One region of the Bacillus sp. AFS053548 genome, then DNA from elsewhere that is predicted to be linked to it. Evidence: riboswitches for the same ligand, from Rfam matches in the RefSeq annotation. Region 1 holds a riboswitch; each other region holds the start of a gene.
What was found. Region 1 has a riboswitch for thiamine pyrophosphate ahead of thiD (bifunctional hydroxymethylpyrimidine kinase/phosphomethylpyrimidine kinase). Riboswitches for the same ligand answer to the same signal wherever they lie in the genome.
Positions count from the first base shown of each region.

Region 2: it holds a riboswitch for thiamine pyrophosphate, as region 1 does, so the genes downstream of both, CN946_RS05155 (ABC transporter substrate-binding protein) here and thiD (bifunctional hydroxymethylpyrimidine kinase/phosphomethylpyrimidine kinase) in region 1, are expected to answer to the same signal.
Region 3: it holds a riboswitch for thiamine pyrophosphate, as region 1 does, so the genes downstream of both, CN946_RS17950 (thiamine phosphate synthase) here and thiD (bifunctional hydroxymethylpyrimidine kinase/phosphomethylpyrimidine kinase) in region 1, are expected to answer to the same signal.

Region 1 covers NZ_NUHI01000005.1:27,165-37,693, forward strand. The annotation lists gene CN946_RS02025 (acyl-CoA dehydrogenase family protein) at 1-1,113, opposite strand, end outside; gene thiE (thiamine phosphate synthase) at 1,759-2,394, opposite strand; gene thiM (hydroxyethylthiazole kinase) at 2,385-3,197, opposite strand; gene cytX (putative hydroxymethylpyrimidine transporter CytX) at 3,181-4,419, opposite strand; gene thiD (bifunctional hydroxymethylpyrimidine kinase/phosphomethylpyrimidine kinase) at 4,412-5,218, opposite strand; TPP riboswitch at 5,354-5,465, opposite strand; gene CN946_RS02050 (FeoB-associated Cys-rich membrane protein) at 5,564-5,725, opposite strand; gene feoB (ferrous iron transport protein B) at 5,744-7,744, opposite strand; gene CN946_RS02060 (FeoA family protein) at 7,738-7,968, opposite strand; gene CN946_RS02065 (hypothetical protein) at 8,194-8,568, opposite strand; gene CN946_RS02070 (FTR1 family iron permease) at 8,558-10,054, opposite strand; gene CN946_RS02075 (YjjG family noncanonical pyrimidine nucleotidase) at 10,276-10,529, opposite strand, start outside.
Region 2 covers NZ_NUHI01000008.1:45,551-56,079, reverse strand. The annotation lists gene CN946_RS05200 (metallophosphoesterase family protein) at 147-650, opposite strand; gene CN946_RS05195 (XTP/dITP diphosphatase) at 650-1,270, opposite strand; gene rph (ribonuclease PH) at 1,295-2,035, opposite strand; gene CN946_RS05185 (GerMN domain-containing protein) at 2,222-3,265, opposite strand; gene CN946_RS05180 (helix-turn-helix domain-containing protein) at 3,466-3,690, shown strand; gene CN946_RS05175 (TatD family hydrolase) at 3,993-4,760, opposite strand; gene CN946_RS05170 (ABC transporter ATP-binding protein) at 4,765-5,496, opposite strand; gene CN946_RS05165 (ABC transporter permease) at 5,493-6,260, opposite strand; gene CN946_RS05160 (thiamine-binding protein) at 6,260-6,550, opposite strand; gene CN946_RS05155 (ABC transporter substrate-binding protein) at 6,563-7,555, opposite strand; TPP riboswitch at 7,644-7,753, opposite strand; gene racE (glutamate racemase) at 7,982-8,773, shown strand; gene CN946_RS05145 (RrF2 family transcriptional regulator) at 8,871-9,314, opposite strand; gene hmpA (NO-inducible flavohemoprotein) at 9,501-10,529, shown strand, end outside.
Region 3 covers NZ_NUHI01000034.1:26,740-37,268, reverse strand. The annotation lists gene CN946_RS17970 (hypothetical protein) at 28-288, shown strand; gene CN946_RS17965 (YjcZ family sporulation protein) at 461-592, shown strand; gene CN946_RS17960 (small acid-soluble spore protein H) at 736-915, shown strand; gene thiC (phosphomethylpyrimidine synthase ThiC) at 1,161-2,939, opposite strand; TPP riboswitch at 3,077-3,191, opposite strand; TPP riboswitch at 3,426-3,535, shown strand; gene CN946_RS17950 (thiamine phosphate synthase) at 3,626-4,240, shown strand; gene thiO (glycine oxidase ThiO) at 4,224-5,315, shown strand; gene thiS (sulfur carrier protein ThiS) at 5,342-5,545, shown strand; gene CN946_RS17935 (thiazole synthase) at 5,548-6,315, shown strand; gene CN946_RS17930 (ThiF family adenylyltransferase) at 6,312-7,319, shown strand; gene CN946_RS17925 (hypothetical protein) at 7,508-8,314, opposite strand; gene CN946_RS17920 (cation transporter) at 8,400-8,600, opposite strand; gene CN946_RS17915 (heavy metal translocating P-type ATPase) at 8,613-10,529, opposite strand, start outside.

The DNA of each region.
Region 1 (10,529 bases):
ACGTTGAATTTCTGATGTACCTTCACCAATTTCAAGTAACTTAGCATCACGCACTAAACGCTCGATTCCATACTCCTTCATATAGCCATATCCACCATGAATTTGTAATGATTCATTCGCAATTTTGGAAGCGATTTCAGATGCGTATAACTTAGCGAATGCCGCTTCTTTCGCAAACGGTTTTCCATTGTCTTTTAACCACGCAGCTTTATGCACCATATTTCTCGCTAACTCAATTCCCATTGCCATATCAGCTAATTTAAATTGAATAGCTTGGAAACTAGATAAAGGTTGTTTAAATTGTTTACGTTCTTTCGCATATACTAATGCTTTATCAAAAGCCTTTTGTGCTATACCTACTGCAAGTGCTGCAATTGAAATTCTACCACCATCTAATGTATATAAGAATTGGCCAAAACCTTTATCAGGATTGCCAAGAATATTTTCTTTTGGAACACGTACGCCATCTAAAACGATTTGAGTCGTATTAGAAGCACGGACACCCATCTTGTCATAAGGATCTGTAATTGTTAATCCTTCTGAGTCAGTTGGTACGATAAACGCACAAATATTTTTCTTTCCTTTTTCATCAATAGAAGTATAAGCAGTTACGATAATTGTGTTAGAATACTGAGCATTTGTGATCCAGCATTTTTCACCAGTAATCACATACTCATCACCTTCTAAAACTGCTTTTGTTTGTGTTCCACCAGCATCAGAACCCGCATTTGGCTCTGTTAAACCGAAAGCTCCAAGTGTTTTTCCTTGCGCCATTGGAGCTAAGTATTTTTGCTTTTGTTCCTCTGTACCAAAATAGTAAATTGGAGAGGCACCTAATGAACATGTTGCAGCAAAACTTAAACCTGTTCCTCCACATGCACGCCCTATTTCCTCTACAGCTAACGCATAACTAATTGTATCGCCACCGCTACCGCCGTATTCTTCAGGGAACGGAATTCCTAATAAACCTAATTCACCCATTTTTTTGAACGTTTCAATCGGGAATTTGCTATCACGATCAAGTTCCTCTGCAAAAGGCTCAATTTCCTTTGCCGCGAAATCTCGTACCATTTCTTGAATCATTTGCTGTTCTTTAGATAATAAAAAATCCATGTGTTAGTCACTCTCCTTTTAATATTTAGGTACGTTTTAAAAAACGTAAGAATGCCTCCAACTGCAGCAAATAGCAGTGGAGTCCCCTATCTCGTGTATAAGAAATAAATATTTTAGTCTTACAATTGATAATATTCGCTATTTTCTACCATTTTCCTTTAATCTATGTTCGACAAATTGAGACAAGAGAGGAAATGTTAGGAAAAGTGGAAGGATGGTGGAAATTTAGTCCAAAGTACAATTGAACGGGGGATTGCAAATAAGAAGTTCATTAGTGCAAATAAAACAGGAAATGTTGCAATTAAACGGCATAGTGCAAATAAAAATGGCAAATCTGCAATTAAAATGAAAAATTACCCATGCCAGTTAGGGTATTTTACACTAAAAATCGTATTACAGTTGTTCTTTTCAAATGGAAAACTAGCAAACTTGCTTTGATTCCTCCTATATCAGTACAAATCTACCAATGTTAATTAAATAATAATGAAAAAAGGGCCAAGGATGGCCCCTTTTTCATTTCTCGCTAAACTCCAATTAGTCAGGACACTAATTACATTATTGGCTACTGCAATGAACGGAACATAACTCAAAAAAAGGCACCTATCCATCAATAACGATGAAATAGATACCCCAGATACTAATTTATTATTTTTTAACCAGCACACTCAAATGTTCAGCAGCCGATTTAATATCTTCTTTCCCTAATATCGCAGAAACAATCGCAACACCATCAATATTTGTTTCCATTAATTGTGAAACATTTTCTTCATTAATCCCACCAATTCCTACGATTGGAATTTTTATCGCTTCACGTATGTTTCGTAATTCGTCTAGTGTTAAATACTTCGCATCTAATTTTGTACTTGTTGGGTATACCGAGCCAATTCCAACATAATCCGCACCTTGTTCCTGCGCAAGCATTGCTTCTTCTAATGTTGTTGCAGAAACGCCAATAATCATGTCTTCTCCAACAATCTTTCTAGCTACGGTTAAAGGTAAGTCTTCTTGTCCGATGTGTAATCCATCCGCTTTAATTGCCAAAGCGATATCTAAACGATCATTAATAATCAATGGAACATTATATTTTGAAGTTACTTCTTTTACTTGCATAGCAATTTTGTAAAAGTCTAGACTACTACAATTCTTTTCTCTTATTTGTACGATTGTTGTTCCACCTTTAATTGCTTCCTCAACAGATTGAACTAAATCTCTCGATCCTAATACATCTCGATCCGTTACTAAATAAAGCTTATAATCTATTTTACTTTTAGTTATAGCCATTCGATTTTCCCCCCTGTTAGAAGTGTATCAACAGAAGCTTTAGATACTTCATCAAATAAGTTTACTTTAAATGTGCCAATTCCTTGTCCTTCAGTTAAGCGAGCCTTAGCAAGCTCTCCACATAGTCCCATTGTAGTAATACCGGAAACAGCTGCTAGGAAATAATCATTCGTTGCACCAGCATAAGTTCCAATTAATGATGTACTCATACATCCAGTTCCAGTTACATCAGCTAGCATTTTATCCCCATTTGAAATGGTACATACTCGGTCTTGTTCTGCAATAATATCTACTACACCTGTAATTGCAACTACTGAGCCTAATTTCGCTGAAAGAGATTTCGCAATTTCAACACCGTCTTCTTCACCAGCTACAGAATCAACACCTTTAATTTGAACATTTAAGCCAGCAATCATTTTAATCTCTGACATATTTCCACGAACTACTGCAAAACGTACTTCTTTCAATAGTTTAGCTGTCGTTTCTGTACGTAGAGTTGTTGCTCCTACACCAACAGGATCTAATATTACTGGTACGCCTAATTGATTAGCCTTTTTACCAGCTTTAATCATTGATTGAATTGTTCTTTCATTTAATGTTCCAATATTAATAACAAGTGATGAAGCAAAAGATACCATTTCTTCTACTTCGGCTAAATCATCGGCCATAACTGGAGATCCACCTAGAGCTAACACCATATTTGCACAGTCATTTACAGTTACATAATTTGTAATGTGATGAACTAAAGGCTTTTTCTCTTTCACGCTTTCAAGAATTTGACTCATTTCATTCATAGTTAACATTTTTTTCTCCCCCGATTCGCTTTGGAACAAGCTTATTAATAACAAACTGGACAACTATATAAATCACACAAATTAAAATCATACTTGGAACAGTAGCTCCAAGGAAGAAATCTAATTGGACAAACTTGCGATAAATGAAAACCCCTAAAATCCATGTAATAAATGCAAGCCAATCAATTTTCAACGATTTTCTTATATTTGTTCTTTTTAGAATAAAGTAATCTGTTAATAAAATTGCGTACAACGGTGCAAAAAAAGAACCTATTGTATATAAGAATCCTTCATATTTCTCGATTGGGAAAATAACAGCCAATATTGTTCCAATAGCGGTAACGATAAGAGCTATATGTTTTCCATTTAGCTTCGGAAAGATAGTTGTAACTGATATTCCGGCAGAATAAGCATCCATGAAAGTAGTTGTAACAGTCGCTAAGACGACGATACCAACTGCAAATAATCCTAGATTTGCACTCATTAAAACAGCAACCGGGTCTACTTCATTAAATGCTAACGCTGCGCCTAATCCAATAATATACATCCAAGAGCTACCAAACATATAACCTATAAAACTACCAATTGCACCATCCTTTGTTGTCTTTGCAAATCGAGTATAATCACTAATTAAGGGAATCCAAGATAATGGCATAATCACCGACAATTCAACTGCTTCTCCAAAAGATAATCCAGAAGTGCTTGGTTGAGTTAAGATTTTACCACTTTTAAAAATGACAAAACAAAGCACAATTGTTAAAACAAATAGTAAACCAACCGCTAAACTATTAAGTTTTTTAGAAGCATTTTGTCCAAAGTACAACCAGATTGCGATTAATACTCCAATTACTAAACACCAAACCCATAGGTGGTCAAACCGATAATCTTTTATTGTAACTAAATTGATTGAGCGAGCTCCAGTTAAAATCATAATTGCTGTCCAGCCTAGTAACTGTAGAACATTCAAAATCGAAAACAAATAGCTACCATAGTTACCAAATGAAATTTTTGTAGATTCCATGGCTGACAATCTTTGCTGTGAACCAATGACTCCACCTAAAATAAGCAATAATGTTCCAAGTAAATGCCCTACTAAAATGGCCGTCATACCTTTCTTAAAACCTAGTGGTGCTACTAGGGCACCAGTCATAATTTCTGCTACAGAAACTGCCGCACCAAACCACAGTGTTGTAAAGTTCCACTTCGTCATTTTTGCATTTTGATTAGACATATTGAACTCCTGCCTTTTGATACAATGAGTAAAAATGATGTACAGGACCTACCCCTTTTCCGATTGAAAAGGAATGTTGGATTGCTAATGTTATATAGTTTTTCGCCTCTCTAATTGCCTCATTTAATTCAAGTTCATTTGCTAAATTAGATGTAATGGCAGAAGATAAAGTACAACCTGTACCATGGGTATTAATTGTATTGATCCTCACGCTATTAAAGCTTGTGAACTCCTCACCATTAAAACAAATATCAGTAGCTTCCCCTTCTAGATGACCACCCTTTACAAGGACGTTCTTAGCACCTAATGAGTGAATTTGAATAGCAGCTTCTTTCATCTCTTCAATCGTTGTAATTTTTCTACCAGTAATAACTTCTGCTTCAGGAAGATTTGGCGTAATAACAGTTGCTAACGGAATCAACTCTTGAATTAAAACTTCCTTTGCATCCAGACTTAATAAGTCAAATCCGCTTTTTGAAACCATAACTGGATCAACTACGATTTGCTTTGGTTTATATTGCTTTAGTTTCTCAGCAATGACTTTAATCGTCTCTATTTGAGATACCATTCCAATTTTTACAGCATCGACTTCAATATCAGTAAAAATTGCATCTAACTGACTAGCAATAATCTCTGGTGTCATATCTTGTACTGCAAACACTCCTTGCGTATTTTGGGCTGTTACTGCTGTAATAACACTCATTCCAAATACACGATGAGCTGAAAACGTCTTTAAATCCGCTTGAATACCTGCACCACCACTTGAATCAGAGCCTGCTATCGTTAATACTTTCTTCAATTTTCTTCCCCCTATTTCATGAATAGAACTCTTTGATCTTACAGATAGAAGATGAAACTTGATTTTAAATACAAAAAAGCACAAATCCCATAAGGACTTGTGCTCGAACAAATCAATGTTATGAATACAAAATATGCATTCTACCGTTCACTTTCCTACGCTGGCATTATCCAGATCAGGTTAAAGGGTCAAAGACTTCCCGTGTCTTAATCTCAGCCGAACATTTACGGCACCCCTAGTACTATTCAATTTTTTAAGTTGATTACTTTATCATCTTAATGAATCCTTCTACTTTATTCAAGTATTTAGACAGATTACTTTAATTTTAATCTTTTCTAGTTAACGCTATATTTCTATTTTTGAATAATTTGTATCACAATTTGAACTACAAGTTTTTGCGATTGAGCAAGAACCACATTTACCTTTTTTTGTTTTCTTTACATATCGTAAAAGTGTCCACCCTGCATATCCAAAAATAAGAGCCCCTATTATAATATTGACAATCATAAGTAGATACCCCTTTCTTTAGTAGCCTAAGAGACTTCCAACTTGATAGATAATTAGCGCTAATATATACGCAATAACTAATGCATATCCAACTGAGAAATACGTCCATTTAGCTGAACCTGTCTCTTTACGAATTGTCGCTACAGTTGCAAGACATGGTACATACAATAAGACAAATACCATAAAGCTAAAAGCAGAAAGTGCAGAAAACTGTGTTGACAATATTCCTTGTAAAGAATTTGCATTCGGCACATGATAGATAATATTCATGGCAGATACGACAACCTCTTTCGCTAAAAATCCTGTTAGTAAAGAAGCACCTGCTTGCCATGTCCCGAAACCTAAAGGTGCCAGTATTGGTGTAAGTATTCCGCCAATCATTGCTAAAAAGCTATCATCCATCGAAACACCTAAACCACTTGGTCCCATATAAGATAATAACCATATTACTACAGAACCACCAAAAATAAACGTACCTGCTTTTCGAATAAACCCTTTACCTTTATCCCATGTGCTTCTAAACAAAGCTTTACCTTGTGGCATACGGTACGGTGGGAGTTCTACGACAAATAATGAAAACTCACCCTTTAATATAGTAGATGAAAAGACCTTAGCTAATACTAATGCAACTACTATTCCGAGTATATACAGTGAAAAAACAACTATTGCTTGATTTTTCGCAAAAAACGCGCCAACGAATAGTGCATATACTGGTAAACGCGCCGAACAAGACATTAACGGTGTTAACAAAATGGTGAGTAATCTCTCTCTAGGCTGTTCAATCGTTCTAGCAGCCATAACTCCGGGTACATTACAACCAAACCCTATAATCATAGGTATAAATGCCTTTCCTGTTAAACCAACCATTTCCATCGAGCGATCCATTACTAAAGCCGCTCGAGACATATATCCAAAATCTTCAAGGAATGATATTAATAAAAACAAAATAAAAATTTGTGGAACAAAGACTAAAACTCCACCAACACCGGCAACAATACCGTCAAGAATAACTGCTTTTATAAAATCTGATGCATGTATTGCATTTAAACCGTTTGTTAGCCAGTCTGTTACATGTCCTGATAAAAAACCATCTAATGCGTCAGATAAAGGTAACCCCAACCAATCAAAAGTAAGCTTAAACATTAAAAACATTGTCACTAGGAAAATAGGAATACCCAAAATTGGGTGTGTAACAAATCGATCAATGCGATCAGTTAAAGTAACTGCTTCATTAGATTCTTTCTCTACAGATCTACCAATTAAATTTGAAATCACTTCTTTTCTTACAGAATAAATCCATTTTGAAGGTGACACGCCGTGTTCACTGTTTAATTGTTCCTCTGTTATGCTAATTACTTGGTCAATTTTACTAAAATCGTAGGATGAAGCTATAAATTCTATTACCTCTTTATTGTCCTCTAAGATTTGTATTGCAGTCCATCTTTTAGGAATAGATAAAGTTGAAGGTAATAGAGCCATAATATTTTTAATACCGTCTTCAATAATTATTCCATAATCAATTTCAAACTCAACTTCAGATTGAGGAATTGTCTCTATTAATTCATTTACCTCGTTTGTTCCCTTACCCGATCTAGCATCAATTGGAATAACTGGTACTTGTAATATCTTTGAGATACTAGAAGGATCAACTGAAATCCCTCTCCTTTTAGCAACATCAACCATATTTAGACCAATAATCATTGATTTATTAAACTCTAGAAGTTGAAGAGTGAGCATTAAATTTCTCTCTAATTGAGCAGCGTCAACAATATTAATCATCCCATCAAATGTTTCATTTACAAAAAAATGTGAAACAACGGCCTCATCTTTTGAAAGAGGGCTTAGAGAATAGATACCTGGTAAATCAATTAGATTTCCAAGTTTATTTTTAATAGTCCCTACCTTTTTTTCAACGGTAACCCCACTCCAATTTCCTACGTATTGGTATGTACCTGTTAAATTATTAAATAGAGAAGTTTTTCCTGTATTTGGATTTCCAATAAGCGCTATATTTAACATATTTTTTCTACCTTTATCCCTGATGCATCTAGAAATCGAATGCCAAGTGATTGTCCGCAATTTTCAATCATACAAGGTCCCTTGAACGGCATTGTACATTGTAAGCAGACCATAGACCCTTCACTTATCCCTAGATCTAAAAGACGTCTCTTCACTGCCTCACCTAGTGATGACAAATCTGTTATTTTAGCTTTTTCGCCTTTTTTTAATTCTGAAAGTAACATAAGTGATTCCCCCGGATCAAAACTTATTATATATAAACAATTAATAATGATAATCCTTATCAATATCTATATCTTAAGTTAAGTCAAGTTAATTGTCTACCTGCTTTTATGAAAAGGTTAACTTAAGAAAAAATTCTCAAAATTGAGTGAATAAAACCAAGAAAAAACCTACAAAGATCATTCAATGTAGGCTTTTTTGGAAAACAATGATTAATTAATTGTTTATTATTTTAGATCTTTAACTTCTTTTAATACACTTTCTAATTCGTCACCAGCTTGGTTAAGTGTATCTGCATTCAATGGGGTTACTTTTACTCCTGCTTCAATAATATGAAGTGGCGTTTCAACTTTTTCATAAAGTGATTTGTCTTTATCTTTTACTGAGTCTTCGAATTTTTCCCATGATTTTTCAAGTGCTTCTCCGCTATCTTTCGCTTTTGCTTCATCATTATTCGAAATTTGTGTTTTTAATTCTGAAATCGTTTTGATCATATCATCAGAACCAGTTTTAATTGCATCGTCTGTTTTCGTTCCACATGCAGATAAAGTTAAAGATAGTCCTAAAGCCATTGCTACTACTAGTTTTTTGTTAGATAACATTTTTCGTTCCCCCCGAATTTTTACTACTTTTTTTATTGTTTTTATTTGAGAATCTATTATAAATCACTGCAATACAAGCTATTAATAACAAGATCATTTGGGGTATAAAGCTCTCCCAAGTTGAATAAATCGCAAAGAAATCAATTGTTGGAATAGGAGCTTGCGTCGCCGGAAGTAATCCAGATAGCTGTAAACCATGAATTCCCATACCCGCAAATTTAAAGCATAAATAGAACATTAAAATACTTGAGACAAGGAAAAACGGTCTCATTGGAATTTTTAGGCCAACCTTTAAGATTAAGTAGCTTAGTATTGCTAAAATTGCAAATCCTAACCCAATTCCTATTAATAAAGTTGATAGCTTAATTGAAGATGCCATTCCAATAAAGAATAGTACAGTTTCAGTTCCCTCACGGAAAACTGCTAAAAACGCAAGAATTGACAAAGATAATAAACTACCTGTATTTAATGCTTTATCACTCTTAGTTTTAATATATTGTTGCCATTGCTTCGTATTAGATTTGCTATGTAACCAGTAACTCATATATAAGAGCATGACAGCAGCAAATACTCCAGTCCAGCCTGCGATTAAGAAGTTATTACTTCCAAAAGCACCTGCTGAGAATAAAATGTTTACGATAACACCTAGTATGATACTGACACCTAATCCAGCTCCAACACCAAACCAGATCCACTTACTTTTCTTTTCTTGTCCAGACTTTTTAATAAAACCTAGTAATGCTACAACTACTAGTAATGCTTCTAAGCCTTCTCTAAGTAAAATTGTTATAGCATCTAACATTGTATAACTAGTTTTAGACGCTAATGGTAATAGATAATCACGCATATGTGTGATTGTTTTTGTAGCCGCTTTCACATCAGGCGTTTTAGCAGTTAGCATTGCATATGAAGTAACCATATCTCTTTCAGCGTCAGTGTAAACTGTTTGAGATTGTGTTAATACAACACCTTCAATATTGATCCAAGATTTTCTAAATTGATCAATCTCCGAAGTTGCTCCTGATACATTATTATCTTTTAAATCTGATAATGCTTTGTTTAATATTTCGATTAAATCTTCAACACTACCAGTACTTTTTGAATCTAATTTTGAACTAGCGAACTGATGAGAAATAAACTTTTCATTTACCTCTTCTAATTCTTTAAGTGCAGTAACAAGTGCACTTTGATTCACTGTTTTTTGAGCTAGGTTATACTGAACCATTCCCATAGCTTCCTCGATTTTGCCATACGCATCAATCGATTTATTTTTTATTCCATCCTCTTTATCAAGCCACTCGTCGTTGAATTTTTTATATTCCTGCTCAGCAGATTTAAAATCTCCTTTTTGAGCAGATTGGATCGCACTTTCTACAAAAGAATTTGCATGTGTTAAATCCTCTTCAGGGCTTGCAGCAAAGGTTTTAAATGGTAAAACTAGTAATAGTAAAGCTGTTAAAGTTACTTTAATAAGAGTCTGCTTCATCGTTGATTTTCCCCTTAAATATAAATGATAATCATTATCACCTCTTGATAATAAGGCTATTTCAGATTTTAGTCAATCATATTTTTATTAACTATTTTTAATGTTTGTATCAATATTCGGCAAAATAAAAAAGCAAAAAGGATAAAACCTTTTGCTTCAGTGTGTAATACAGTTCAAAATCATATTCAGAATGTTTGAAAACCTTGCCTTTTAAGCGGTCATTAGTTAGATGAAGTAACCAAAACCTTCTGTTCAATATTTAAAATTTTATAAAGTTCATCTAGTTTTTGTATTTCATAGGTTGGAACTACATCTGAGTCATTTGAAAGCATTTTTGGATTGACCCAGCAAGTATCAATTCCTGACCCTGCCCCACCAATTATATCCGCGCTAAATGAATCTCCAATAATCAATGTCTTATCTAATTCAATGTTTGGAATTCGATCAAATACATATTGAAAGTATTCTTTCATCG
Region 2 (10,529 bases), on a different contig from region 1:
AAAACTTTTTTTCCAAAATAAAGGAAAAAATTTAAAAGTTGTATAATTACCTTAGTTTATTAGGGTTTTCCGGCTTTTAGTACTCCAAATTTTTTTGTTTTTAGATAAGGTTAGTAGCATATAAGCTACTAACCTCCTGTTATTCATTATAATTCAAATGAAGTTGTTATAAGCTCCGTTCCATCTGTATTATAAAAAGTAACATTAGCTTTCTTACCAAATATTTCAAGAATAGCATAAGTCTTTTCTTTTCGCATTCTCGGTAATAAAATGCTGCCAGGGTTAATAAAAAGCACACCATCAATTACTTCGGCTCCTAATACATGTGAGTGACCGAAACAAGCAATTGTTGCTCCAACTTCTTTACAACGATAATACAGCTTTTGTAATGACTGTTTTATTCCATGTAAATGACCATGTGTTGCATAGATTGTATATTCATTCCCACGGTGAATAAATTCTTCAGGGAATTCTCCTCTGAAATCACAATTTCCTCTTACAACATTATAATCCTCTAGTTCCTTAGCATTCACTTCTAATTCTGAATCTCCACAGTGAATCATTAAATCTACACTGTCACGATATCGGTCGGCGATTTCTTGCAATGGTTTTGTCAATCCATGGCTATCACTTACAATTAGTACTTTCATTAATTTGATCCTCTTAGTAAAAAGTCTTTATCTTCTTTATTTATTACACTCATTAATGATTTAATTGCATTAGCGCGATGACTTAAGCCACCTTTTTCATCTGTTGTTAATTCAGCCATCGTTTTATCTAATTCTGGCAAAAAGAATATTGGATCGTAGCCAAAACCATTTGTTCCTCTTTTTTCATTGGCAATATACCCTTCAACTGTACCATAAACAGTGATTGTTTCTTTGCCTGGAACCGCTAAAGCTAAAGCACAATAAAATCGCGCAGTTCTTTTTCCAGGAAAAACTCCTACTAGTTCACTTAAAACTTTTTGTAAATTATCTTCATCACTTTTATGTAATCCGGCATATCGAGCAGAATAAACACCTGGTCTACCTTCAAGTGCATCCACTATTAAACCAGAGTCATCTGCAATGACTGGCGTATGTAACTCACTCGCTAAATACTCAGCTTTTAAAATCGCATTTTCTTCAAATGTAGTTCCTGTTTCTTCAACTTCTTGAATATCAGGAAAGTCTTTTAAAGACTTAATTTGAAATCCCATCGGGTTAAAAAGTGCTTCAAAATCCTTCACTTTACCTTGATTATTTGTCGCAATAATGATTGTTTCCATCCTTAAAGTCTCTCCTCGAAATGATTATTGAAATTTAATACCTTCTTGTAATAACACTTCTTTTTGTTTTTCAATTAGAGATTTAATTCCTAATTCACCTAAAGATAGTAACTCATTTAATTCTTCTCTTGAAAATGTTGCTTCTTCACCAGTTCCTTGAAGTTCAACAAACTGTCCTTTTCCAGTCATAATAATATTCATATCAACACTTGCAGCAGAATCTTCTACATAATATAAATCTAGTACTGGTCCAAGGTCATCTAAAATACCAACCGAAGTTGCTGCTAAATAATCTTTTACAGGATACGATTTCAATTTATCCATTTTAATTAATTTATCAAAAGCAAGCATCATCGCAACAAATGCACCAGTAATTGAAGTAGTTCTTGTTCCTCCATCTGCTTGAATTACATCACAATCGATCCAAATTGTCTTTTCACCAAGTGCTTCTAAATCAACTACTGCTCTTAACGCTCTTCCTATTAAACGTTGAATTTCCATTGTTCGACCAGTAACTTTACCTTTAGATGATTCACGTATTGTACGCTCTTGAGTAGCCCTAGGTAACATTGAATATTCAGCTGAAATCCAACCTTTTCCACTATTTCTCAAAAATGGCGGTACACGGTCCTCAACTGTTGCATTACAAATTACCTTCGTATCACCAATACTGATCAGCACAGAACCTTCTGCATGCTTTGTATAGTGAGTAATAATCTCTATGGGTCTAAGTTCATTATTTAATCTTCCATCTGTTCTTTTCATGATCGTTCCTCCTACAAAATCTTCCAAATACTAGTATAGACAAAAATGTGATTTCATTTCTACTTATTAAGTGTAATTTATAGATAAAATTAAAAACCTTGTACAAAAATCATCACAATTTTTGTACAAGGTTTAAATTTAAAACATTTTTTTAAAGTTAAATATTATCTTTCCCTAACCACTGGCTTACAATTTTTTTGTATTTACATCCTTAGGTCTAGAAACAGGTTGGCTTAAAGGCTTGCCTTGTTGGTCTAGCGCAGTTAATTTTCCATTGATTTGAATTTCAATAGACTTAACTCCTTTTTGCTCAGTTAAAGAAAGTACAAGTGGCTGTAGTACATCATTATTGATCATATTTTTTGCAATATTTCCATAGATACCATCGTTAAAATTAAGTACTAGTTTACCGCCTTTGAAAACAGGTTGACTAACTAGTTTCGTATCAGTTCCAAAATCGGAAACTAAATTCGAATATTCAGATGGACCTTTTACAAGTTCATTTACGATTGCTGAATATGAATCTGTTTCAGCATTTGAAATCCTAGTCGTTACAGGTACATAATAAGTGTCTCCCATTTCCCCTTGAGAAACATAATATAACGTAACTGGTCTGGAGTTCATAATATCTACAATATCACCTTTATCAAAGTTAATTCCATCATCTCTTGTTAACCCATCACCAATTTGAGCTTTATTTACTGGCATCGATGCAAGCTCTTTTCCGTTTACTCGAATTTTCACCTTTGTCACATTATCAAATTGAGTTAACGTCCAAGTAACAGCTTGAAACACTTTTAATTCATCTTCAGCACGGTATTGCTTAAATTCTGGTGAAAAATCAGCAATAATCGTACCATCCTTTTGAGTTTGAACACCTAAAACTTCAGTATTCGGAGGTAAAACTGCTTGGAAACCATTCGGTAATTCATCTGTAACAGGACCATCTTTTACTAAGTACTCTAACGCTTGTTTAGCCAAGCTAGTAGACTTAGGTAATTGGAACGTTTGCGGTACAATATACCCGTTACGATCAATTAAATATAATTCCCTTTTTACAGTTTCCTCTTTCTTTGCTACTTCTTTTGAAGGTTGATCACTTTTATAAACTACAGTTTTAGGTGGATCAATGTCAGTTGAAGATTTCGTTGGAAGTAAACTACATCCACTCATTGTTGCAATTCCACATACCGCTGCCGCTGTTACTAACAATCTTTTTTTCATCACCATACTCCCCCCACGCTTTTTTACTATTTATACGAGCCTGTACATTTTTTAGAACAAGCTAAATAGAAAAAAATAAATAATTTAAATCTAGCTCTAAATTTACTGGAAATATTCACCTAAAAGACCTATCGTTCATATGATAAAAAGACTAAATGAATACCCATCCGAAGAACAGCTCGGTCAAGCAAGGAGGGTTAGCACAGTTGAAGGATAGAGACTATCAAACAAAGCACACACTCACAAAGCGTGAAAAAGAAGTATTCGAGCTTCTTGTTCAAGATAAGACTACAAGAGAAATTGCTGAAGAACTTTTTATAAGTGAAAAAACTGTGAGAAATCATATTTCAAATGCAATGCAGAAGCTTGGGGTTAAGGGGCGATCACAAGCAGTTATAGAGCTTCTTCGTATGGGAGAGCTTGAACTGTAGTTATTTTGTAGAAACACTTCTACAAACCAACATACTGCCGGCATTCTAATCACATGCCGGTTTTGGTATTTACATTGAAACTTAAGTTTTACATTTCACTATTTTCTTGCTTGTAAAGAATCTGATTATCTAAATTGAAAGTTTAACTTTATATCCTACTTATAGTAGATAAAAAAGCCTATCCGTAAATTAGGATAGATGCTCTGCTATAGGGGGATTTTATTTTAGCTCTTTTTACCTACCTAAAACTAAACTAATTAAAATAAAAAAATCGTTTCCTGTTGGATAACGATTTTCTTATTTTATATACTATAAAATTTCTTAGTATTTTCATATAAAGTTTTATATGCATTTGATAGATCTATCTCTTTTAACTCAGCTATCTTTGCAACCGATTGATGCATAAATTTTGGATGTGTCCACTCATTCTCAAAAGGCCCTTCAAATGGCCAAGGACCATCTGTTTCTATCATCATTAATTCTAAAGGATACTTTTTTACTAAGTCTTGAATCTCATTTTCATATAATACATCTGGTGTAATTGAGATAAAATACTCATTTTGCATCATCCGTTTAATTGTAAGTTCGTCCCCTTTAAACCAATGAAAATGGGCTTTTTTAATAAAATATTTTTCTAATAGATTACAGACGGTTTCGGCGTCCTCATACACCGCATGTAATATAATCGGTTTATTTAACTCTTTTGCAAGTGAGATAAATTTTTCTAGTAATTGAATATAAGGTACGTAATCAATCTGTTCTTCTAAATTCTTATAATATGGTAAACCAACTTCCCCAATTGCGACCATTTCATCCTGATTATTCTTAATCCATTCAATTAATTGATTAACCTCTTCATCAGATGGGATTTGTTGTTCAGGATGAAATCCGAATGCTGGATATACACTATTATTTTGATTTTTTAACTCTAAATTTTTCTTACTAGATTTTAAATCCATCGATACCGAAATGAGCGCCTCGATTTCGTGTGTTTCTAAATTAGCTAATATTTCTTCTCTTTGACTAATATCATAAGAATCTAAATGAATATGAGCATCTATCATTTTCATCGTATTACTCCTTCTCTAAAGCCAAATAGATTTTTCTTTTATATTCCGTAAATTCATCACTCAATAATAATTCTTTTTTACGTGGTCTTGGAAATGGAACAATGATTTCTTCTTTGATTTTTGCGGGTTTGTCAGAAAATATATATATTCGATCAGACATTAACAACGCTTCATCAATATTATGCGTTACTAATAAAATTGATCGTCGTTGCTCCTCCCATATTGATAAGAGCCATTGTTGCATTTCAAGTCTAGTGAACTCATCTAAAGCTGAAAAAGGCTCATCCATACACATGAACGACTGCGGTGCTAGTAGAGACCTTAAAAATGAAACTCTTTGTTTCATACCACCAGATAATTCATGAGGGTAAGCATTCTCATAGTTTTCTAAACCAGTTTTTTTAAGCCAGTCTCTTGCCAACTTTTCATCAGGTTTATGCTTTAATTCTTGTGACAAAACAATATTTTTTAATACTGTTCTCCAAGGTAGTAATGAATGATCTTGAGGCATAAAACTAACATGACCAAGTTCTCCATTTATTATCGACCCATTTAACTTTACTTCTCCGGAATCAGGTTTTAGTAAACCACCTATAAGATGAAACAACGTACTTTTCCCGCTACCAGATGGGCCTAAAATTGAAACAAATTCTCCCTCGTTTACATAAAGAGAAATATTCTCTAGAACTTGATGACCGCTATAACTCTTTGATAATTGTTCCACTTGTAATGTCATTTCCGTTTCTCCCCTTTAACTTTCCATTTAACAGTAAAACGTTCAATTACGACTATTAGGAAGAAGAAAAGCATACTTAAAAACATAATGATAAAAATTGAAACAAATACTCGATCTGTTCTAAATGAAGATGAAGCTAAAGTCATATACACCCCAATTCCAGATTTCGCTCCGAGCCATTCAGATATAACTGCCCCCATAACACTATAAGTTGCAGAAATCTTTAAGCCTGAAAAAATGGAAGGTAGAGAAAAAGGCAATTCAACTTTCCAAAAAATTTGTGATTTGGATGCTCCCGCCATTTTCATATAATTTATTAGTTCACTTGGTGTTTGTCGGAAACCATCTAAAGCTGAAACTGTAACTGGGAAAAAACAAACAAGAGAAATAATAATTAATTTAGGTAATACACCAAATCCAAACCAAATAATTAAAAGCGGTGCCAATACGATAATTGGTACATTTTGCGAAAGAATTAATAATGGGTAAAAAGCTTCCCTAACACCTGGAATTAAATGCAATAGAAATGCGATTAAAAATCCTAATAAACTACCAATTAACAATCCAATAATCGTTAATTGAATTGTAGAAGAAATATGAGGAAGTAGTGAATCAGATGACTTCATTCCTTCTTTAAAGATTGCGATCGGTCCTGGCAATAACCAAGATTCGATTTTCCAAATTTTAATACTTAGCTGCCAACAGATTAAAAAAAGCAGGATGACAACGATTGGTTGCCATCCTTTAATATTTTTTGATTTCATTAACGGTACTTCTCCGTTAACACATCCATCGTAATACCTTGTGGTTGATAAAGTATTTTCATTTGAGTTATAACATTGTGGCAACCTATTTCAATCATTCTTTCATTCATTTTTTGAACAACCATTAATAATTGATTCAAGTCGCCTTCCATAGTTGTTTCCAATGGTTGAACTTGATATTTTACACCTGATTCATCAATAATTTTAATTGCTTCATCAACTGCTGGAATAACATCCTCAATATTATTTGTTTTCGGTATAATTTGGACACTCATTAAAGTAGATTGCATTTTTGCTCCTCCTTATTTCGCTGGTAAGAAATCATTCGTAAATGCTTCTTTCGGCTTAAAGTTTCCTTCTAATAATTTATTTTCAGCTAAGAAATCAGCATAGTTTTTCCAAACTGATAACTTTTGCTCACCCCAACGGTCTGCATCATCTTTATATTTAGATGCTAACCATTCTTGGCTTTTTTCCACTAATTTTTTATCTAAATCTGGATTATCCTTTATTAAAATCGATGCAGCTTCTTTTGGGTTATCAATCGCAAAATTATATCCTTTTGATGCTGCAGCCACAAACGCTTTTACTATTTTAGGGTTTTTACTAATCATTTTTTCGTTTGTAGCTAAAACTGGAGTATAGTAATCTAGCTTTTTACTATAATCAGTTAAATAAATCATGTTTAATTTTTCTCCACGTAGCTCTGCTTCAATCCCTGTCCATCCTTGATAAATCCACGCAAAATCGATATCTCTCTTTACCGCTGTAAAGAAATCAGCATCACCCATATTAACGATATTTAACTTATTAACATTAGCATTTTCTTCTGACATAAGTGATTTTAAAATAGCCTTTTCAACCGGTGAACCCCATCCACCATATGTTTTTCCAACGAAATCTTTTGGAGACTTAATTTCTTTTTTCACTGGTGAAGCAAACCCAGAAGTATTATGTTGAATAATTGCTGCAATTGATACAATCGGTACATTTTGAACTCTTGCTTGTGTAATTGACTCTTGATAAGAAACTCCAAAATCTGCTTTACCTGATGCCACCAATTGGTCTGCACCTGTTTCTCCTGGGCTGATTATATCTACATCAAGTCCTTGTTCCTTAAAATAACCTTTTTCCTTTGCAACAAATAGCCCAGTATGATTTGTATTTGGCGTCCAGTCTAGTACGACTGTCACCTTTTTTAATTTCTTTGTCTTTTTAGTAGTAGCAGTTTTGTTTTGACCACACCCGGTTAACATTAAACAAATAGCTACTAAAAATACTACTAGTTTTTTCATTATCTATATCTCCTTTTTGTTTTTTGTTTATACAAAAAGAAAACGTCCGGATACTAACCCGGACGTAAATGCGCTGTAAAAAACATATCTAAAAAGAGATACTGTTCCCTACGCTGGCATCACCCAGATCAGGTTCTAAGAGTCAACACCTTAAGGATGCTATCTCAGCCAGCAACACTGGCTCCTCCACATTTTTCTCATATAAACTTCCCTCATTAATATAACAGATAATGATTGAATTTACGAATTATTTTTAACTTGTGTTTAAATGTTTTAATACTCTGTTAATAAGCACAATAAAACTATGAAATTTTAACATTTTTAAAAAGAGAATGATAAACAAAAATATCATTTCTTATAGTAAAATCTTAAATGAATAAAGAATATACTACATCAACAAATTATTAAGTAAAATGAGGGGATTTTTTGAATAAGCCAATCGGAGTCATTGACTCAGGTGTTGGGGGCTTAACAGTTGCCAAACAAATTATAAGACAATTACCTAAAGAGGACATTTTATATTTAGGCGATACAGCAAGATGTCCATACGGATCACGACCATATACGGAAATTAGAGAATTCACTTGGGAAATGACTAATTTTCTATTGGAGAAAGATATTAAAATGTTAGTCATCGCCTGTAATACAGCAACTTCAGTAGTCTTAAATGAAATGCGAGAAAAACTTCAAATCCCAGTCATTGGAGTTGTCCGCCCAGGTGCTAGAGCAGCAATAAAATTAACACAAAATGACCAAATCGGTGTCATAGGAACGAATGCTACTATTAATAGTAAAGCATATCATTCTGCACTAAAGCGAATTAATGACAAAGTTATAATTGAAGGTTTGGCATGCCCAGAGTTTGCTGGAATTGTTGAAAATGGGGACTACAATAAACCTGAAATATTTGAGATTGTTAAACACACTCTTGCACCGCTTATTGATTCAAATATTGATACCCTAATACTAGGTTGCACGCATTACCCATTATTAAGTCCAATCATCCAAAAAGTGATGGGACCATCAATCCAACTGATCAGCTCTGGTGATGAAACAGCTTTAGAAGTAAGTGCAATTCTGGATCAACAAAATATTTTATCTAACTCTGAAATCACTTCACATGAATTTTTTACAACTGGGGATCCAACCATTTTTAGTAAAATAGCTTCATCCTTATTCCAAGAACCGATGGAAAACGTAAAGTATATTAAACTATAAAAGTCAATAAACCACATTAAATGAAAAAAACCAACAAAGGCTTACTTTGTTGGTTTTTTTGTTTTTAAATTGGGGACGCTCTTCTATTTCAAAAAAACTATTCTTTTGTATTACTTGAAAAATAATCTTTAAGCATCGCATTGTTTTTTACAATATCATCTAATGTATATTGATCTAAAACTTTTAAAAATTGTTCTAATGCATTATTAAATATATGTTTTAAAGAACAAACAGGTGTAATAACACAAGTATTGCCGTGCTCAAAACATTCTACAATATTAAAGTCTTCTTCAGTTTTACGAATAATTTCACCGATATTTATTTCTGATGGTAATTTAGCTAAACGGATTCCACCGTTTCTACCACGGATCGTTTCGATATAGCCCATCTTTCCTAAATTATAAATTATTTTCATTAAATGGTTTTTAGAAATATCATAAGCTTCAGCGATGTCCTTAATATTAACTAATTTTTCACCTGGCTCAGAGCTTAGAAATATTAGTACACGAAGAGAGTAATCCGAATAAGTTGTTAAACGCATAACTTGTCCTCACTGTTTTATTTAAGATTAATCATAGCATAATTGTGAACTTTTTTTAAACTTTTATGTATTTTTGCGAAAAAATTCACAAAAGATGTATTTTACATATTGCTTTAAATAAATTCTAGGTCTAAGATAAAGATGTATTTATAATACTACTTTAAAACGTGATTAGGGGGATTTTTCATGCTATCTCAAAAAACAATTGATATTATTAAGTCAACAGTTCCAGTCTTAGAAGTAAAGGGTACAGATATAACTAAAGTATTCTATAAAAATTTATTTACTAATCATCCTGAACTATTAAATGTATTTAATCATACAAATCAACAACAAGGTAGACAACAAACTGCACTTGCAAATACTGTTTTAGCTGCTGCACAGAACATTGATAAACTAGCAACAATTATTCCTGTTGTAAAACAAATTGCGCAAAAGCACCGCAGTCTTCAAGTTAAAGCTGAGCACTATCCAATCGTAGGGCAACATTTACTAGGGGCAATAAAAGAAGTACTTGGTGATGCTGCAACTGATGAAATACTAGGTGCTTGGGCGGAAGCATATGGAATTATTGCACAAGTATTTATCGATATCGAAAAAGAAATGTATGAGGAAGCATCTTCTCAAGAAGGCGGATGGTCTGAATTTAAAGAGTTTAAAGTCATCGAAAAAGTGGAAGAAAGCGATGTAATTACTTCATTCTACTTAGTTCCTAAAGATGGTTCTTCAGTTCCTACTTTCTTATCTGGTCAATATATTACTGTTCGTTCACAAATTCCTGGTGAAGAATATTTATCAAACAGACAATATAGTTTATCTGATGCACCAGGTAAAAATCACTTTAGAATATCAGTAAAAAGAGAAGCTGAAGAAAACCAACCACTTGGTAAATTCTCAAACTACCTACACAATCAAGTAAATGTTGGTGATACACTGGAAATTACTGCTCCAGCAGGTGAATTTACTTTAAATACTGAAATTGATTCAGATGTTGTTTTCTTAAGCGGTGGTGTTGGAATTACTCCATTAATTAGTATGGCTAAGTCAATTGCAAGTAATCAACCAAACCGTCAAGTCAACTTCATAAGCGCTTCAAGAAATGGTAAATTACAAGCATTTGAAAATGAACTTAACCAATTAAAAGAGCAATTAACAAATTATAATTTATCATTTGTTTATGAAAATCCATCTGAGGAAGATCTTAAAAATAATAAC
Region 3 (10,529 bases), on a different contig from region 1:
ATTTTCGAATGAACAGGAGCTGTTAAAATGTTCCCATTAAAAAATTATTATGAATCATTTATTAAAAAAGATCTTATTGGAGTGAAAAGAGAGATCGCATTAAAACGACTAAGTAATTTACTTGCTTGTCAAAAGATTAGTAAAGATACGAAAGAAGTTGTACATATTCGTTATTTTACTTGTACTGAAACACTTCAGCCTACTGACACTTATTTAGGTACAATTGCTGTGAAGTTTCAAAATGGTTATGTAGTTGAAACAGCAATTTCACTTCCTAAGGAAAAATAATTCATTTATTAAAACTTACGTCTAGGTATAAGCCTAATTACATTATAGACTAGTTTCATAGTTGGCAAAAAAACATACGATACATTATCCACCTCTCCTAATTGTAATTTTCAATTAGTTACATGACCCTAAGGGAGTTTCCCTTAAATATCGTATGAAGGAGGTCACATGTATGAGTACTGGACATCACGGTCACCATCTTAACGGTTTTGCTTTAATCGTTGTTCTATTTATCTTATTAATCATTGTTGGAGCAGCTTGCTGGTCTGGACATGACGGATATGGATATGGACATCACTGGTAATCATTAAAAACTATAAAACTTCTGTTAAATTTTAACAGGAGTTTTTTTTATTTATAAAAAAGCTTGTACTTGTTTATGAATACTCAAGTATATCTCTGTTAATAATATGTTAGGTTTCTATTTTTAATTAGAGGAGGTTCCTTATGAATAAACAACGAGCTCAAGAAATTGCTTCTTCACCTGAAATGGCTAATGTTACATATAATGGAGTACCAATTTACATTCAACATGTTGATGAAACAAATGAAACTGCTAGAATCTATCCGCTTGGTCAACCAGATCGAGAGGAAGAAGTTTCAATCAATAGTTTGTCAGAACATTAATTTTCGAGTAAAAAAACAAACCTCTTTGTTTTGAGGTTTGTTTTTTATTGTTTCACGTTTTACCAAGACAAGCTTTCAATTAAACTGCATTTAAGGCATTCCTGAATCGTATCTTTCTTCTGGAAATCGTGTACACAATTTTTTTGAATTGTGATCAATTCGATTTTTAACTGACTCATATTTCTTTCCAAATTCTTTATTTCTTTTATGATTTCTTCTACCCTATTCATATAAGGCCCACACCCTTATTGATAGATTTCTCCGCCTTGTTTTCTAAATTCAAGTGCTTTTTCTTTCATTCCTTCTTCAATGATTGAATCATTCTGAAGTTCTTCTTGTTTTACTAAATCTCTAATATCTTGTGAGATTCTCATACTACAGAATTTTGGACCACACATTGAACAAAAATGTGCTGTTTTAGCTCCTTCAGCAGGTAATGTTTCGTCATGATATTCAATTGCTCTTTCAGGATCAAGGGAAAGATTAAACTGATCACGCCATCTAAATTCAAATCTTGCTTTTGAAAGTGCATCATCTCTTTTTTGTGCACCAGGGTGCCCTTTTGCTAAGTCAGCTGCATGCGCTGCTATTTTGTATGTAATAACACCTACTCTAACATCTTCTTTATTTGGAAGACCTAAATGCTCTTTCGGAGTTACATAACAAAGCATTGCAGTACCAAACCAACCAATCATTGCTGCACCGATCGCTGATGTAATGTGATCGTATCCAGGTGCAATATCAGTCGTTAACGGTCCTAATGTATAAAATGGCGCTTCCTGACAGATCTCTAATTGTTTATCCATATTCTCTTTAATTAAGTGCATTGGTACATGTCCCGGTCCTTCAATCATAACTTGAACATCGTGTTTCCATGCAATTTTCGTTAACTCACCTAGTGTTTCCAATTCAGAAAACTGTGCTTCGTCATTTGCATCGGCGATTGAGCCTGGTCTAAGTCCATCTCCTAAAGAGAATGTTACGTCATAACGCTTCATAATTTCACAAATTTCTTCAAAATGAGTATATAAAAAATTCTCTTTATGGTGAGCTAAACACCATTGAGCCAAAATAGATCCACCTCGAGATACAATTCCTGTCACTCGTTTTGCCGTTAATGGGATATATCGTAATAATACACCCGCGTGAATCGTAAAATAGTCTACCCCTTGTTCCGCTTGCTCGATTAGAGTGTCTCTAAATACTTCCCAGCTTAAGTCTTCCGCAATCCCATTAACCTTTTCAAGTGCCTGATAAATCGGAACTGTCCCTACTGGTACTGGAGAATTTCGGATAATCCATTCACGTGTTGTATGAATATTCTTCCCAGTAGAAAGATCCATCATCGTATCCGCTCCCCAACGAGTAGCCCATGTCATTTTTTCTACTTCTTCTTCAATTGAGGACGTAACGGCTGAATTACCTATATTGGCATTAATTTTCACATGAAAATTACGACCGATAATCATTGGCTCACTTTCAGGGTGATTAATATTCGATGGAATGACAGCCCTTCCTTTTGCAACTTCATCGCGAACAAATTCAGCTGAAACATTCTCTCGAATTGCAATAAATTCCATTTCAGGTGTAATAATCCCTTTACGAGCATAATGCATTTGAGTAATATTTCCATGATCCTTTGCACGTAATGGTTTTCTTTTTAACCCTTTAAATACCTCAACATTATGTTGATCTGACTCTTTTCTATATCCATTATCTTCAGGCTTTATTTCACGCCCTTCATACTCTTCAACATCATTTCGCTCGATTACCCAGTTTTGTCTAATCGCCTTAAGTCCCATTCGAATATCAACTGAGCTAGCTGAATCTGTGTAAGGTCCGCTAGTGTCGTAAACTCTAACTGGAGCATTTTCTTCTTCGCCAAAAGTACCAGTTGTTGGACTTAATTGAATCTCACGCATTGGTACTTTAATGTCAGGTCTAGATCCTTCAACATACACCTTATTACTCCCTGAAAAACTAGACATGATGGAAAAATTCATTTCATTTACAGAATTGTTCATTTGATTTCATTCCCCTTTTTAATTAGTTTAAAAAGGACGAAATCCAATCCATTTAAAGCATGAAAAAAAGCCGAAATCTTATATTTAAGACCCGGCTAAATGTTAGTAAAACTACATTAACAATTATGAAATCATTAATGAGAAATTTCTAACTTCCCCACGCTGGTATGAACCAGATCAGGTCCTGAGGGTTAAGAAACTTATGCACGTTTCTCTCTCAGCCCAACTAATTGGACACCCCTAGTCAATCGATTAAATTGTTCCACCTAAATATAAACCCTCATTTTTAAAATGTAAATGCTTTTATTTCCCTAAAATTTTACAGAAATGGCCAATTCAAAAAAATTTAAGCTTTTTTATACTCGCAAAAATACTTGATTTCATTATGCTTCAAGCCCAATTTCTGGTAAAAAAATAGATTAGTAAAAAATATTTAGTATTGAATATTATTTTTTATATGCTATGCTAAGATTAATTTTCATACATATTCATCACTAGGGGATCCCTTGATAAGGGCTGAGAATAAAGTAGTTACTTTTAAACCCTCAAAACCTGAACAGGCTAGTACCTGCGTAGGAAAGTGGCGCATTTTATATTTTTCCTGCGTGCAATGTAACCACTTTCTTTTTTTAGGAAAGTGGTTTTTTTGTTTGAAAAAATTTTGCTAATGAAAGAGGCGCTGGGACATGGAACTTATTGCAATTACAGATGATCAGCACTCAGTCGAAGTACTTGCTACAAAAATAATTCAAATAATCGATGCAGTCGACTATGTACATATTCGTGAAAAATCGAAAAAGGCAATCGAGCTAATATCACTCTTAAATCTACTAAAAATGAACAAAGTAGATATGAAAAAAATTGTTTTAAATGATCGATTAGATATAGCTATTTTCTCTAATCTATCAAATATTCACTTGCCAGGACATGGTCTTCCACTTGTTGATGTAAAAGAATATTTTCCTAATTTACGAGTAGGAAAATCAGTTCACACTCTTACTGAAGCAATACAGGCAGAAAATGATAAAGCTGACTATATTATGTACGGTCATTGTTTTGAAACAGAGTGTAAAAATGGATTAACACCTAATGGAATTGAACTAATTCCAGAAATGAAAAAAACGTTAACTATACCAATCTATGCAGTCGGCGGAATATTACCTGAACATATCCAAGTTCTAAAAGAGAACGACATTGATGGTATTGCTGTCATGTCTGGCATATTTTCTGCTCAAAATCCTCTAGAAGCTGCGCTGCAATATTTTGAAAGGTGCAAATTCGCTTATGAACAAGAAATTTGATGTGGTAGTAATTGGTGGAGGAATAATAGGTTGTTCCATTGCTTATTATCTAGCGAAAGAAAACATTAATGTCGCAGTTCTTGAAGGACAGCAAGTTGGACAGAAAACAACTAAGGCAGCTGCTGGAATGCTTGGTGCCCATTCCGAGTGGGATCACTCCGAGTCATTTTTTACTTTTGCAAGAAACAGTCAATTAACTTATTTTCATCTTCAAGAAGAATTAAAAGAATTATGTGGAATTGATATTGAACTTAAAAAAGGTGGCATTTTCAAACTAGCTTATACAGAATTAGAAAAAAAACAATTAACTCCCCTACTCACTCAAACTTCGGCACTTTGGTATAACCAGGAGGAGTTAAAAAAGCAGATACCTGGTGTCCATTCAAACATTATTGGAGCAGCTTATATTGAAGACGACGTGAATGTATTACCTGTTTCTGTCTGTAACGCATTTTGTAAAGGTGCTCAACTTTTAGGTGCAACTATTTTTGACTATACACATGTATTTCAAATTCAAAAAAATGATTCACATTATTTAATTAAAACAACAAATGGTAATTTTGAAGCAAAAACCATTGTAGTTGCAAGTGGCGTTTGGAGTAATTCATTGTTTGGACAGCTTGGATTACATCACGAAATTATTCCCGTTAAAGGTGAATGCATCTCGGTAAAAAGTGAAAAAGTTGCATTAAAGCATACTCTGTTCCATGAACAAAATTATATTGTTCCAAGGAATGACGGACGCCTTGTCATCGGAGCTACGATGATTGATAACGAATGGAATGAGAACCCTAGTTTAGGGGGAGTTGAGTCATTAATACGAAACGCTAAAAAAATGCTTCCCGAAATTGAAGACATGAAAATTGATTCATTTTGGGCAGGATTACGACCGCGAACTATAGACTATAATCCCTTTATTGGTACTCATCCAGAAGAAGATCAAATCTTATTTGCGACCGGCCATTTTCGAAATGGAATATTGCTTGCACCGGCTACTGGAAAATTAATTCGAGATTTGATCCTTAAGCGGAAAGTCGATCGTAACTGGATCGAAGCATTTAAAATCAATCGCTAATTTTAACTCTTTGGAGGTGTAAGCATTTGGAAATAAGATTAAACGGAAAGAATATCGATATTTCGAGCAAAACCTGTACAATTCAGGATCTACTTAATGAATATCAATTAGAAAACCGAATTGTTATTGTCGAGGTTAATAAAGAAATTATTTATAAAGAACAGTATCCGTTAACCCGTCTCTCAAACGGAGATTCTGTAGAATTAATACATTTTGTAGGTGGTGGCTAATTATGTTAAAAGTAGGAAATCATACGTTTCATTCAAGATTATTATTAGGAACAGGAAAATACCCTTCATTTGAAGTCCAGAAAGAAGCTGTTGAAGTATCGGAAGCCGAGATACTAACTTTTGCTGTTAGAAGAATGAATATTTTTGAAGAATCTCAACCAAATTTTCTTGAACAATTAGATCTATCGAAATATAAATTATTACCTAATACGGCTGGTGCAAAAACCGCTGAAGAGGCAGTTAGAATTGCTAGATTGGCAAAAGCGTCAGGCTTGTGCGATATGATCAAGGTAGAAGTAATTGGGTGTGATAAATCATTATTACCCGATCCAATCGAAACATTGAAAGCTTCAGAAATGTTATTAAACGAAGGATTTATTGTATTACCTTATACTTCCGATGATGTTGTGCTTGCAAGAAGACTAGAAGAACTTGGAGTACATGCGATTATGCCAGGTGCATCTCCAATCGGTTCCGGAAAAGGAATTATTAATCCATTAAATCTTAAATTCATCATTGAGCAATCGAATGTACCTGTTATAGTAGATGCCGGAATCGGGTCACCAAAAGATGCTGCTTTTGCAATGGAGCTAGGTGCTGATGGAGTCCTTTTAAATACTGCAGTTTCTAATGCGAAAGATCCTGTAAAAATGGCAGTTGCAATGAAGCTTGCTATTGAAGCTGGAAGGCTTGGTTTTGAGGCAGGAAGAATTGAAGAAAAAAATTATGGTGAAGCTAGTAGCCCAATCACAGGGTTGGTGAATTCTTGACAAACCGTTATGCAAAGCAAGAATTATTTTTAGGAAGCGATTGTCAATCAAACTTACAAAAAGCCAGTGCCATTATTATTGGTCTTGGTGCACTAGGCTCATCAATAGCAGAAATGCTTGTAAGGGCCGGCATTGGAAATATAACAATTGTTGACCGTGATTACGTTGAATGGAGTAATTTACAAAGGCAATCTCTTTATACTGAAGAGGATGCTAGAAATAAACTACCTAAAGTAATTGCAGCTAAAAATCGACTTCAACAAATTAATAGTGAAGTATCGATTACTAGTTTAATAAAAGATATTACTAGTCTTAATATTGAAGAGATGATTAAAGGTCAAACAATCATACTAGATGCAACAGATAATTTTGAAACTAGAATGGTAGTGAATGATGCAGCTATTAAGCATGGAATTCCTTTTATTTTTGGTGCGTGTGTAGGAAGCTATGGCCTCTCATTTCCAATTATTCCAGGTAAAACCCCATGTCTTAACTGTTTATTAAATCATATACCAACTTTAAATATGACTTGCGATACAGTAGGAGTAATCAGTCCAATTGTGCAAATGATTGCTGCCTACCAAGTAACCTATGCCATGCAATATCTTACTAACTATGAACTTTTACCAATCTTACAATCGATTGATGTTTGGAAGCATGAAAAGTCTGATATAAACATTGAAAAATTGAAAAATAAAAATTGTCCAACATGTGGTCCTATAAGAAGTTATCCATTTTTAAAAGATGATGACCATATGAAGTCATACGTTTTATGTGGAAGAGATGCAGTCCAATTAAGAGTATCATCTCCTAAAATCCCAACACTAACTAACCTTTCTGAAAGATTACAAGGGTTAGTAAATGATTTGATTGTAAATCCTTATTTATTGTCATGTACATATGAAGATCATCGCATTGTTCTATTTAAAGACGGTCGAGCGATTATTCACGGTACAAAGGAACCATCTGTTGCTAAGGAGCTCTATCGCAAAGTTTTAGGTTAAAATAGAAAAATACCCTTTCAAAGACTAATAATTTACTAGTCTTTGAAAGGGCTAATTATAAACAATTCCTATAATTTAATTAGATTCATTCCCTACTGAACCTGCTAATGTTAAGCTAGATTCTTCATCGATTGGAAATTCAATAACTGTTCTTCCAACATTAATACAGCAGCTATCATGGAAGGAAATTATGGTACGTCTACTATAAATGGTACGATAAACACATTGCCATTTTGCTTAAACTGTCCCCATATTTTATACAATCCCTTTTTTGGAAAACTCGTCATGAATTCCGCAACAGGTCCGCTTGATTTTTCATTCATAGGATGCACATGTAAATATGTATTAGTGTCGCCACTAATCGCAACAACATGACCAACTGCACCTAAATAAGGCTGTAAATCATTAATATCTTTTTTTGTTTTAGCATCTTTGATCGTATATGTCATTTTAACTTCATGATCTGTCGTTAATTTATCAAATTTTAAAGTAATCTCTTTTCCATCAATTACTTTTGTTAATACTTTATCCGGTATTAGTGAAACCGGTTTGACTTGTTGCCCAGAAACTTTTACTAATTTGGATTTTACGTTTTTATCGGAGTCCTTAGGTTTAAAATCTGTAAATAACTTATACTCACCGCCATTTGGAAAGTTCGGTATTACTGTAAACAATCCTTTACCCTTATATTGTGGATGCAAATGGTCAAAAAAAGATAAATCCTTACTTACAACGATCAAATGCATTAATTTTTCATGTTCAATTTCAAACTGTTCAACTGGTTTTCCTTTTAAACTATTAACCTGTATGTTTAAATCTACTTTATTATTACTCTCTGGAATACCATTAAATGAAAATTTTACTTGAGTAGTATCTATCTCTTCTTTTGTTTCATGATTCATATTTTGATGAGTTGATCCTGTGTGTGTCTTACTTTCACAACCACTTAATCCAAAAACAATAACAAAACTAAGTAACAACAATAAGTATTTCATCTAATTCTCTCCCCAGTATAGTATTTTTTTTCAAATAAAAAGCGAACCTATAGTTCGCCTTTTATTTGTTCGATAAACATTTAGTTTAAACGATATCGTACCCTTGATCTTCAATAGCCTCTTTCACTTTCTCAATTGTTTCAGCGTTTGAAGTATTGAATGTTACTTCTTTATTTTCTAAACTTACGATTATATTATTTGTACCAGACACTCCTTCTACAGCTTTCATAACTGCAGCTTTGCAGTGTCCACATGTCATACCTTCTACTTTTAAAATTGTTTCCATTCCTAAATCCTCCTAAATTTTTATGCGTTTTAATCGTAATGCATTTATGACAACCGATACAGAGCTAAATGCCATGGCAGCACCTGCAATCCAAGGCTGCAACAACCCTAAAGCTGCTATCGGTATACCTAAACTGTTATAAAATAACGCCCAAAATAAATTTTGGCGAATATTATTCATAGTTTTCTTACTTAAGCTAATAGCTTTCGGAATATGTGATAAGTCGCCACCTACTAGCGTAACATCCGCTGTTTCAATCGCTACATCTGCACCAGTACCAATCGCCATACCAATATCAGCTTTAGCAAGAGCTGGAGCATCATTAATCCCATCTCCAACCATCGCAACAATTTTCCCTTGTTTTTGTAGTTCAGCTACTATATCTGCTTTTTTCTCTGGTAGAACTTCAGCAAATACATTTTCAATCCCAACTTGATCTGCAATCGCCTGTGCTGTGTGTTTATTATCACCGGTTACCATAAAAACTTCTATTTTTAAATCCTTTAATGCTTTAATCGCATTTCTTGAAGATTCTTTTATTGTATCGGCTACGGCAATAATACCTTCTAGCTTCTCTTCAATTGCTACTAACATTCCTGTCTTTCCAGCAGATTCAAATACGATTAATTGTTCATTTACTGAAGAAAAATCGATATTCTTTTCATTCATTAACTTTCTAGTACCGATATATACCTTTTTATTTTCAATCAAGGCTTCTACTCCATGTCCAGGTATGGCAATAAACTCTGTAATATCAGTTAGTTGCAATTCCTGTTTAACAGCGTATTGAACAATTGCTTGTGCTAAAGGATGCTCTGACATTTTCTCTACACTTGCAACGAGCTTCAATAAATCCTCTCGATGATTTAAATTAATGATATCTGTTACTTCAGGCTTTCCTTTTGTAACAGTACCTGTTTTATCAAGAATGATTGTATTAATTTTTTGGGTAGTTTCTAGAAATTCTCCGCCTTTGTATAAAATCCCATTTTCCGCACCTTTTCCACTTCCAACCATAATCGAAGTTGGTGTAGCAAGTCCTAAAGCACAAGGACATGCTATGACTAAAACAGCTATTGCTACTTCAATTGATTTGGGCAAATTTTGTGGATCGATTACAAAAAACCAAATGATAAATGTCAATATAGCTATGCCAATCACAATTGGAACAAATATATTCGAAATTCGATCAGCTAATCTTTGAATTGGTGCTTTTGAACCTTGTGCCTCTTCAACTATTTTTACAATATTTGCTAATGCCGTATCCTTACCAACCTTCTCAGCTCGTATTGTTAAAATACCATTTCCATTGACTGTTGCTCCAACAACTTTATCATCCGTCTTTTTATCAACTGGTAAAGACTCACCTGTAATCATTGATTCATCAACTGTAGATACTCCCGAAACAATGACCCCATCCACTGGAATTTTCTCACCTGGTTTAACAAGTAGTAGATCTCCAACTTTTACAGCTTCCAATGGTACATAAACTTCATTTCCATTTTCTAAAACAATTGCTTCCTTAGCTTGCAATTCCATTAGTTTTGAAATTGCTTCAGTCGTTTTCCCTTTAGCAATATACTCAAAATATTTTCCAAGCAATACTAACGTTATTAAAACCGCACTTGTCTCAAAATATAGATGCGGCATATACATACCATTATTTATTGTCTTAATTGACTCAACTAAGCTATAAAAGTAAGCAGCCGATGTTCCAAGTACGACGAGCACATCCATATTCGCACTATAATTTCGTATTGCTTTAAAGGCTCCCACATAAAAATGCCAACCTATAATAAACTGTACAGGAGTTGCAAACAAAAGTTGAAACCATGGATTCATTAATAAATGTGGCATCCATATATTTGTACTAAATGGCAGATGGGATACCATCGAATACAAAAGTGGAAGTGAAAGTAAGATTGAACT